Regions from separate parts of the Luteibacter flocculans genome, predicted to be linked through region 3. Evidence: predicted binding sites of a transcription regulator. Region 3 holds the regulator's gene; each other region holds the start of a gene.
What was found. Region 3 encodes HrcA, which represses chaperone genes, less so after heat shock. Its sites were predicted from a motif close to TTNGCACTCNNNNNNNNNGAGTGCNAA; they were not measured.
Positions count from the first base shown of each region.

Region 1: the regulator HrcA is predicted to act here: its motif matches at 1,122-1,148, upstream of IM816_RS16200 (co-chaperone GroES).
Region 2: the regulator HrcA is predicted to act here: its motif matches at 1,093-1,119, upstream of rpoH (RNA polymerase sigma factor RpoH).

Region 1 is NZ_CP063231.1:3,725,532-3,727,796, forward strand. Features, by position in the region: gene groL (chaperonin GroEL) at 1-696, opposite strand, end outside; gene IM816_RS16200 (co-chaperone GroES) at 780-1,073, opposite strand; gene cutA (divalent-cation tolerance protein CutA) at 1,281-1,625, shown strand; gene IM816_RS16210 (protein-disulfide reductase DsbD family protein) at 1,675-2,265, shown strand, end outside.
Region 2 is NZ_CP063231.1:3,905,167-3,907,431, reverse strand. Features, by position in the region: gene IM816_RS16985 (response regulator) at 1-249, shown strand, start outside; gene ung (uracil-DNA glycosylase) at 246-947, shown strand; gene rpoH (RNA polymerase sigma factor RpoH) at 1,152-2,012, shown strand; gene IM816_RS16970 (response regulator transcription factor) at 2,089-2,265, shown strand, end outside.
Region 3 is NZ_CP063231.1:2,469,188-2,471,452, reverse strand. Features, by position in the region: gene recN (DNA repair protein RecN) at 1-363, opposite strand, end outside; gene hrcA (heat-inducible transcriptional repressor HrcA) at 499-1,560, shown strand; gene grpE (nucleotide exchange factor GrpE) at 1,648-2,181, shown strand.

The DNA of each region.
Region 1 (2,265 bases), 1.3 Mb from region 3:
CTCGCGCACGTTCGAGATCTTCTTGTCGTGGATGAGGATGAACGGGTCGTCCAGTTCAACCTGCTGCGACTGCTGGTTGTTGATGAAGTACGGCGACAGGTAGCCGCGGTCGAACTGCATGCCCTCGACGACGTCGAGTTCGTTCTCGAGGCCCGAGCCTTCCTCGACCGTGATGACGCCTTCCTTGCCAACCTTCTTCATCGCGTTGGCGATGATGTCGCCGATGTCGGCGTCGGAGTTGGCCGAGATGGTGCCGACCTGGGCGATCGCCTTGTCGTCGGCGGTCGGGTTGGAGAGATTCTTCAGCTCGCCGACGGCGGCCGTGACGGCCTGGTCGATACCGCGCTTCAGGTCCATCGGGTTGATGCCGGCGGCCACGGCCTTGAGGCCTTCCTGGATGAACGCCTGAGCCAGCACGGTGGCGGTCGTGGTGCCGTCACCCGCGACGTCGGACGTCTTGGAAGCGGCTTCCTTCACGATCTGCGCGCCGATGTTCTCGTACTTGTCGGCGAGTTCGATTTCCTTCGCGACCGAGACGCCGTCCTTGGTGACGGTCGGGGCGCCGAAGCTCTTCTCGAGCACGACATTGCGGCCCTTCGGGCCCAGGGTGACCTTGACGGCATTCGCGAGGGTGTTGACACCCTTCAGCATGCGAGCGCGTACGTCTTCGCCGAAACGGACTTCTTTAGCTGCCATAAAATTTTTTGCCTCAAAAAATTTTGAAATAGGAAAGGGGATTTAAATCTTGCGACTGACTACCCGAAGGGGAGCCGCGAAGATCAGCCCTCCAGAACCGCCACGATGTCGTCTTCCTTCAGGAAGACCAGCTCTTCGCCGTCGACCTTGATCTCCTGGCCGGCGTACTTGCCGAACAGGACCACGTCGCCTTCCTTCACGCCCATCGGGCGGAGCTGACCGCTGGCAAGCAGCAGGCCGGTACCGGCGGCGATGACCTTGCCGCGGGTGGGCTTCTCGGTGGCGCTGTCCGGGATGACGATGCCACCGGCGGAAACACGCTCTTCCTCAAGACGCTTGACGATGACGCGATCGTGCAGCGGGCGCAGTTTGCTCATGACTTCTCCAACCATGTGATTGACAGACAAAGGATTTGGTCCACCTTGTTAGCACTTGGCCCAGGTGAGTGCCAGAATTCTAGCCAAAGCACTCCCTTCATCGGAAGGGCCTTGGGCGTGCCCCACCAATGGTGCCGCCGACGAAACCGTTCAAGGGGTCGGGTACAACATTGGTGCTTCGCGCATGTCCCGCCCACAATGGGCGGCATGTCCGAAGCCATCGTCATTCTCATTGCCTGCCCGCCCGGCGACGTGCCGGCCGCGCTCGCCAGCGGCCTCGTCGAGGCTGGCCTCGCCGCCTGCGTGAACCACCTTCCCGGTATGCGGTCCACCTACCGCTGGGAGGGCAAGGTGGTCACCGACGCCGAAGACCTCCTGCTGGTGAAGACGGTCCGCGAGTCCTTCGCGGCCGTTGAAGCCTTCGTCGCCGCGCACCACCCGTACGAGGTGCCGGAGATCGTCGCGCTGCCCATCGCGGCGGCCCACGCGCCGTATCTCCGCTGGCTGGAGACCTCGGTCCCTGCAAGCCAATACGGAACCGCCCGGTCATAATGACCGACGCCCACCGCGGTTCGTCACCGCGTCGATCCATGGAGTCGCCATGACGTCGTTTGCCCGCCTCGTGCGGAACCTGGTCGCTGGCCTCGGCCTGTTGACCATCGCCCTTCCCTCGCTCGCGCAGGACGATGGCGACCTGCTGCCGGTCACCCAGGCCTTCCAGCTCACCTCCGATGCGAGCCAGCCGGGGATGGTGAAGCTGCACTGGCGGATCGCCCCCGACTATTACCTCTACCGGGGCCGGATCAAGATCAAGGCCGCCGACCCGGGCGTGACGCTGGGCGAGCCGGCGCTCCCCGACGGCCTGAAGAAACACGACGAGTACCTCGGCGACGTGGAGATCTACCACGGCGATATCGAGGCCAGCGTGCCCTACACGCTGGCCGACGCCAGCACGAAGACGCTGGCGCTGGACGTGCAGTACCAGGGCTGCCACGAGGTGGAGCCCAAGATCTGCTACCCGCCGAACACCGAGCACCTCAAGCTCGCGATCGGTGGTGCGTCCACTATCCCGGCGCCCGCGCCCGCCGCACCGGCTGCCTCGGGTGCTGCACTGCTCGGCGCGCCCGCCTCTACACCTGGCGTGGAGGCCCAGCCGCTGCCGGCTGATCAGGCGTTCCGCTTCGAGGCCCTG
Region 2 (2,265 bases), 1.4 Mb from region 3:
GTCAGCCTGAAAGGCGAACTCACGGGTGGCGATCTCGTCGAGCGCATTCGCAACGACTTCGGCTACGGCAAGGGCCAACTGCCCACGCTCGTGATGACGGGCGACGAGAATCCCGCCAATCAGGCCGCGCTGTTGCGCGCCGGTGCCAACGATCTGGTCGAGAAGCCGGTGGAGGAAAAGCTCCTCATCACCAAGCTTTTGTTCCAGCTCCGTGTTGCTCAGCATCTGCGCGAAAGGATGGCGCATTGAACGATCGCGTGAAACTCGAGCCCTCCTGGAAGGAGCGGATCGGCCCGTATCTGGACCGCCCCGAGATGCTCGCCCTGTCGGACTTCCTGCGGACGGAAAAGGCTGCCGGCAAGGTGATCTATCCCCCGGGGCCTGAGATTTTCAACGCTTTCGCCCACACGCCTTTTCACAGGGTGCGCGTGGTCATCCTCGGCCAAGACCCGTACCACGGCCCCGGACAGGCGCACGGCCTCAGTTTCTCCGTGCGTCCCGGTGTGCGTGTGCCACCGTCGCTGCAGAACATGTTCAAGGAAATCGAGGACTGCCTCGGCATCCCTCGCCCGGACCATGGCTGCCTCACGCCCTGGGCCGATCGCGGCGTGCTGTTGCTCAACGCGGTGCTCACCGTGGAAGCAGGGCAGGCCGGCTCGCACCAGGGCAAGGGGTGGGAGGGCTTCACCGACGCGGCCATCGACGCACTCAACCGGGAGCGCGAAGGGCTCGTATTCATGCTCTGGGGCAGCCACGCCCAGCGCAAGGGCCAGCTCATCGACGGCAAACGCCACCTGGTCCTGCGCAGTGTGCATCCCTCGCCGCTGTCCGCCCACCGCGGCTTCATGGGCTGTGGCCACTTCGCCAAGGCCAACGCCTACCTCGAGTCCCGCGGCGAAACGCCGATCGACTGGTCGCTGCCGCCCCGGGCGGCGTTGGCGCCGTAGCGTTAAGCGGTCCAGCCGCCGCTGCCGACCGTGCCCGTCAGCGAACCACGCCGTACCGCTCCTGAATCGATCAAGCCAGCCCCTGGACATGCCTAACCTATTTCTGTACCATTGAGTACAGTTAACCGATGAACTTCGGGCCGACTTAGCACTCTCATCCCGGGACTGCTAATCTGCGTACAAGACTTTCAGGAGGTTCCACACATGTCACAAGCCCTCGCCACCCGTAACTACGGGCTACCGAGCGTCGTCGGCAGTCTGGATTCCTATATCTCGGCGGTCCATCGCATTCCGGTGCTCAGCCTTGACGAGGAGCAGTCGCTCGCGCGGCGCTTCCATGAGGAAGCCGACCTCGACGCCGCCAAGCAACTGGTGATGTCGCATCTGCGTTTCGTGGTCCACGTGGCTCGCGGCTATAACGGCTACGGCCTGCAGCTTTCCGATCTCATCCAGGAAGGCAACATCGGCCTGATGAAGGCGGTGAAGCGCTTCGACCCGGACCAGGGCGTTCGCCTGGTCAGCTTCGCGGTGCACTGGATCCGTGCCGAAATGCACGAATTCATCCTGCGCAACTGGCGCATCGTGAAGGTCGCCACCACCAAGGCGCAGCGCAAGCTGTTCTTCAACCTGCGCAAGAGCAAGAAGCGTCTGGGCTGGATGAACGCAGAAGAGGTGCGCGTCGTGGCGAATGACCTGGGCGTGCCCGAGGCCACCGTTCGCGAGATGGAGTCCCGTTTGTCGGGCCGCGACGTGGGCTTCGAAGCCCCGGCTGATGCGGATGACGACGAGAAGCCGGCACCGGCCGCGTTCCTGGTCGACGAAGGCGCGGACCCGTACGACAACCTCGCCGAGGAAGACGCGAGCAACAACCAGATGGGCGCGCTGTCCTCGGCGCTCGGCAATCTGGATGACCGTTCGCGTGACATCATCCAGCGCCGCTGGTTGGCCGAGGACAACAAGGCCACGCTGCAGGATCTTGCGGACGAGTACGGCGTTTCCGCCGAGCGTATCCGCCAGATCGAGGCGAATGCGATGAAGAAGATGCGGGTTGCCATCGCGGCCTGATCCATCGGCGGCGTAAGATCCGGAACGGCCCCCTCGGGGGCCGTTTTCCGTTGTCACCATGCGGGAGTCCAACCTGATGCTCAGGGCCCTGGTCATCGAAGACGATGAGGTCACTGCTCGCGACATCGTCGCGGAGCTGGGTGCGCACGGTCTCACGGCCGACTGGGTCGCGAATGGCCGCGACGGTCTGCAACGTGCGCTTGCCGATGGTTACGACATCATCACTCTTGATCGCATGCTTCCCGGCATGGAC
Region 3 (2,265 bases):
GGCCAGGGCCGACATCTGCGCGAGGCTGGCCGGGCGCCCGTTGATCCAGCCGCGTGAGCTGCCCTCGGTACGGATCACGCGGCGCAACTGGCAGGTATCGCCGTCGTCCAGTTCCTCCTGGCGCAGCCAGGCGGTGGCTTCCGGAAGACCTGCAAGATCGAACTCGGCTGCCAGTTCGGCGCGGTCGGAACCGGCGCGCACCATGCCGCTGTCGGCCCGGGCACCGGCCAGGAGCATCAGCGCATCCACCAGCAGCGACTTGCCGGCACCGGTCTCGCCGCTGACCACGGTGAGGCCGGGGCCGAAGGCGACCTCGGCTTCTTCGACGACGGCGAACTGGCGGACGTAGAGCGAGGTGAGCATGGGCACCGGCGTGGCGGAGGGAAACGCCGCGATTGTAGCGGGAGCGGAGTCGCAGGAGCCGAGACTTGCAAGCGGGGCGGCAAGACCTTATTGATAGCGGCAGCAACCGCCCCCTTTCTTCATCCAGTCAGGCGCATGAATCCGTTTACCGGTCACGACATCGATGCTCGCGCGCGCCGGCTGCTGCGGACCCTGATTTCCCAATACCTTTCGGATGGCGAGCCAGTCGGCTCACGCACGCTGGCGCGTTCGTCGGGTCTGGAAGTGAGCCCAGCCACCATCCGGAACATCATGGCCGACCTCGAGGAGGCCGGGCTGGTCGCATCGCCGCATACCTCGGCCGGTCGGGTGCCTACGCCGCGCGGCCTGCGTCTTTTCGTGGACAGCCTGCTCGAACTCAAGCCGCTGCCACGCGACGAGATGGCGCGCCTGCAGGGCAGCCTGCCGCCGCACCAGACCACCACGCGCGATCTCCTGGGCAACGTCTCGAACCTGCTTTCGGCGATGACCCATTTCGCTGGCGTGGTCACCGTGCCGCGCCAGGGCGATTTCCCCCTGCGCCATATCGACTTCGTTTCCCTGCCGGATGCCCGCGTACTGGTGATCCTGGTGTTCTCGGACAACCAGGTGCAGAACCGGGTGATCCAGCTTGCGCGTCCGATCGGCGCCAGCGAACTTGAGCAGGCGGCCAATTACCTCAACGCGCAGTTCGCCGGCTTCCGGCTGGCGGACATCCGCGCGCACCTAGCCAGCGAATTGCGCGAGGCAGGCGGCGAACTCAATCGCATGCTTGCCAGCGTGGTGGAACTGGCCACGGCTTCGTTCGCCCCGGACGAAGACGCCGACGACGTGCTGGTCAGCGGCCAGACCAACCTCATGGGGTACGCCGAACTGGCCGATATCGACCGGCTGCGCGACCTCTTCGACGCCTTCCAGCAGAAGCGCGATCTGCTTCAGTTGATGGAAATGTGCGTCAAGGCGCCCGGCGTGCGCCTGTTCATCGGAGAGGAATCCGGATTCTCGGCCCTGGACGGCTGCAGCATCGTCACCGCCACCTACGGCACCAACGGCCGCATGCTCGGCGCTGTCGGAGTTATTGGACCGACGCGTATGGCATATGAGCGGGTGATCCCCGTGGTCCAAGCCACGGCCGGATTGCTCAGCGACGCCTTGAATCGCGCCGCGGCGACCTCATAAACCGCCCCGGGAGGCGGGTTTACTAATTTCCCGCGAATGTTCGGCCCCTCGATCGAGCGGGCCGGTTGGCTGACATTTGGAGCAAGCATGCAGAACAACGATCCCCATGTGCCGGATCCGGCGCAGGATGGTACGGCGGAGCACGGCGTGAACGCCGACCTCGACGCCCTTACCGCGAAGCTGGGCGCCCTCGAGAACGAGCTGGCGCAGGCGCGCGAGACGGTGCTGCGCGAGCGCGCCGAAATTGAGAACCAGCGCCGCCGCCTGCAGCGTGACCTCGATCAGGCTCGCCGTTTCGCCAACGAGAAGTTGCTCGGCGACCTGCTCCCGGTCTACGACGGCATCGTTCTGGGCCTGGCCAATGAATCGGCCGATGCGAAGACCTTGCGCGAAGGCCTCGAACTCACACTCAAGCAGTTGGAGAAGGTCACCCAGGCCAACGGCCTGAGCGTGGTCGATCCGCTGCATCAGCCGTTCAACCCGGACCACCACCAGGCCATCAGCTCGGTCGAGTCGAACGAGCATGCGCCGGGCACCGTCGTGGCCGTGGTGCAGAAGGGCTTCGTGCTCAACGATCGTCTGCTGCGTCCGGCGCTCGTCGCCGTGGTGCGCGACAACTGAACGAAAACCCCGCGCGGTGCGGTCTCGAGGCCGCCGGGGCGTCTCACCAGGCATTGAATCAATGGGGCAGAGCCCCACTTTCAC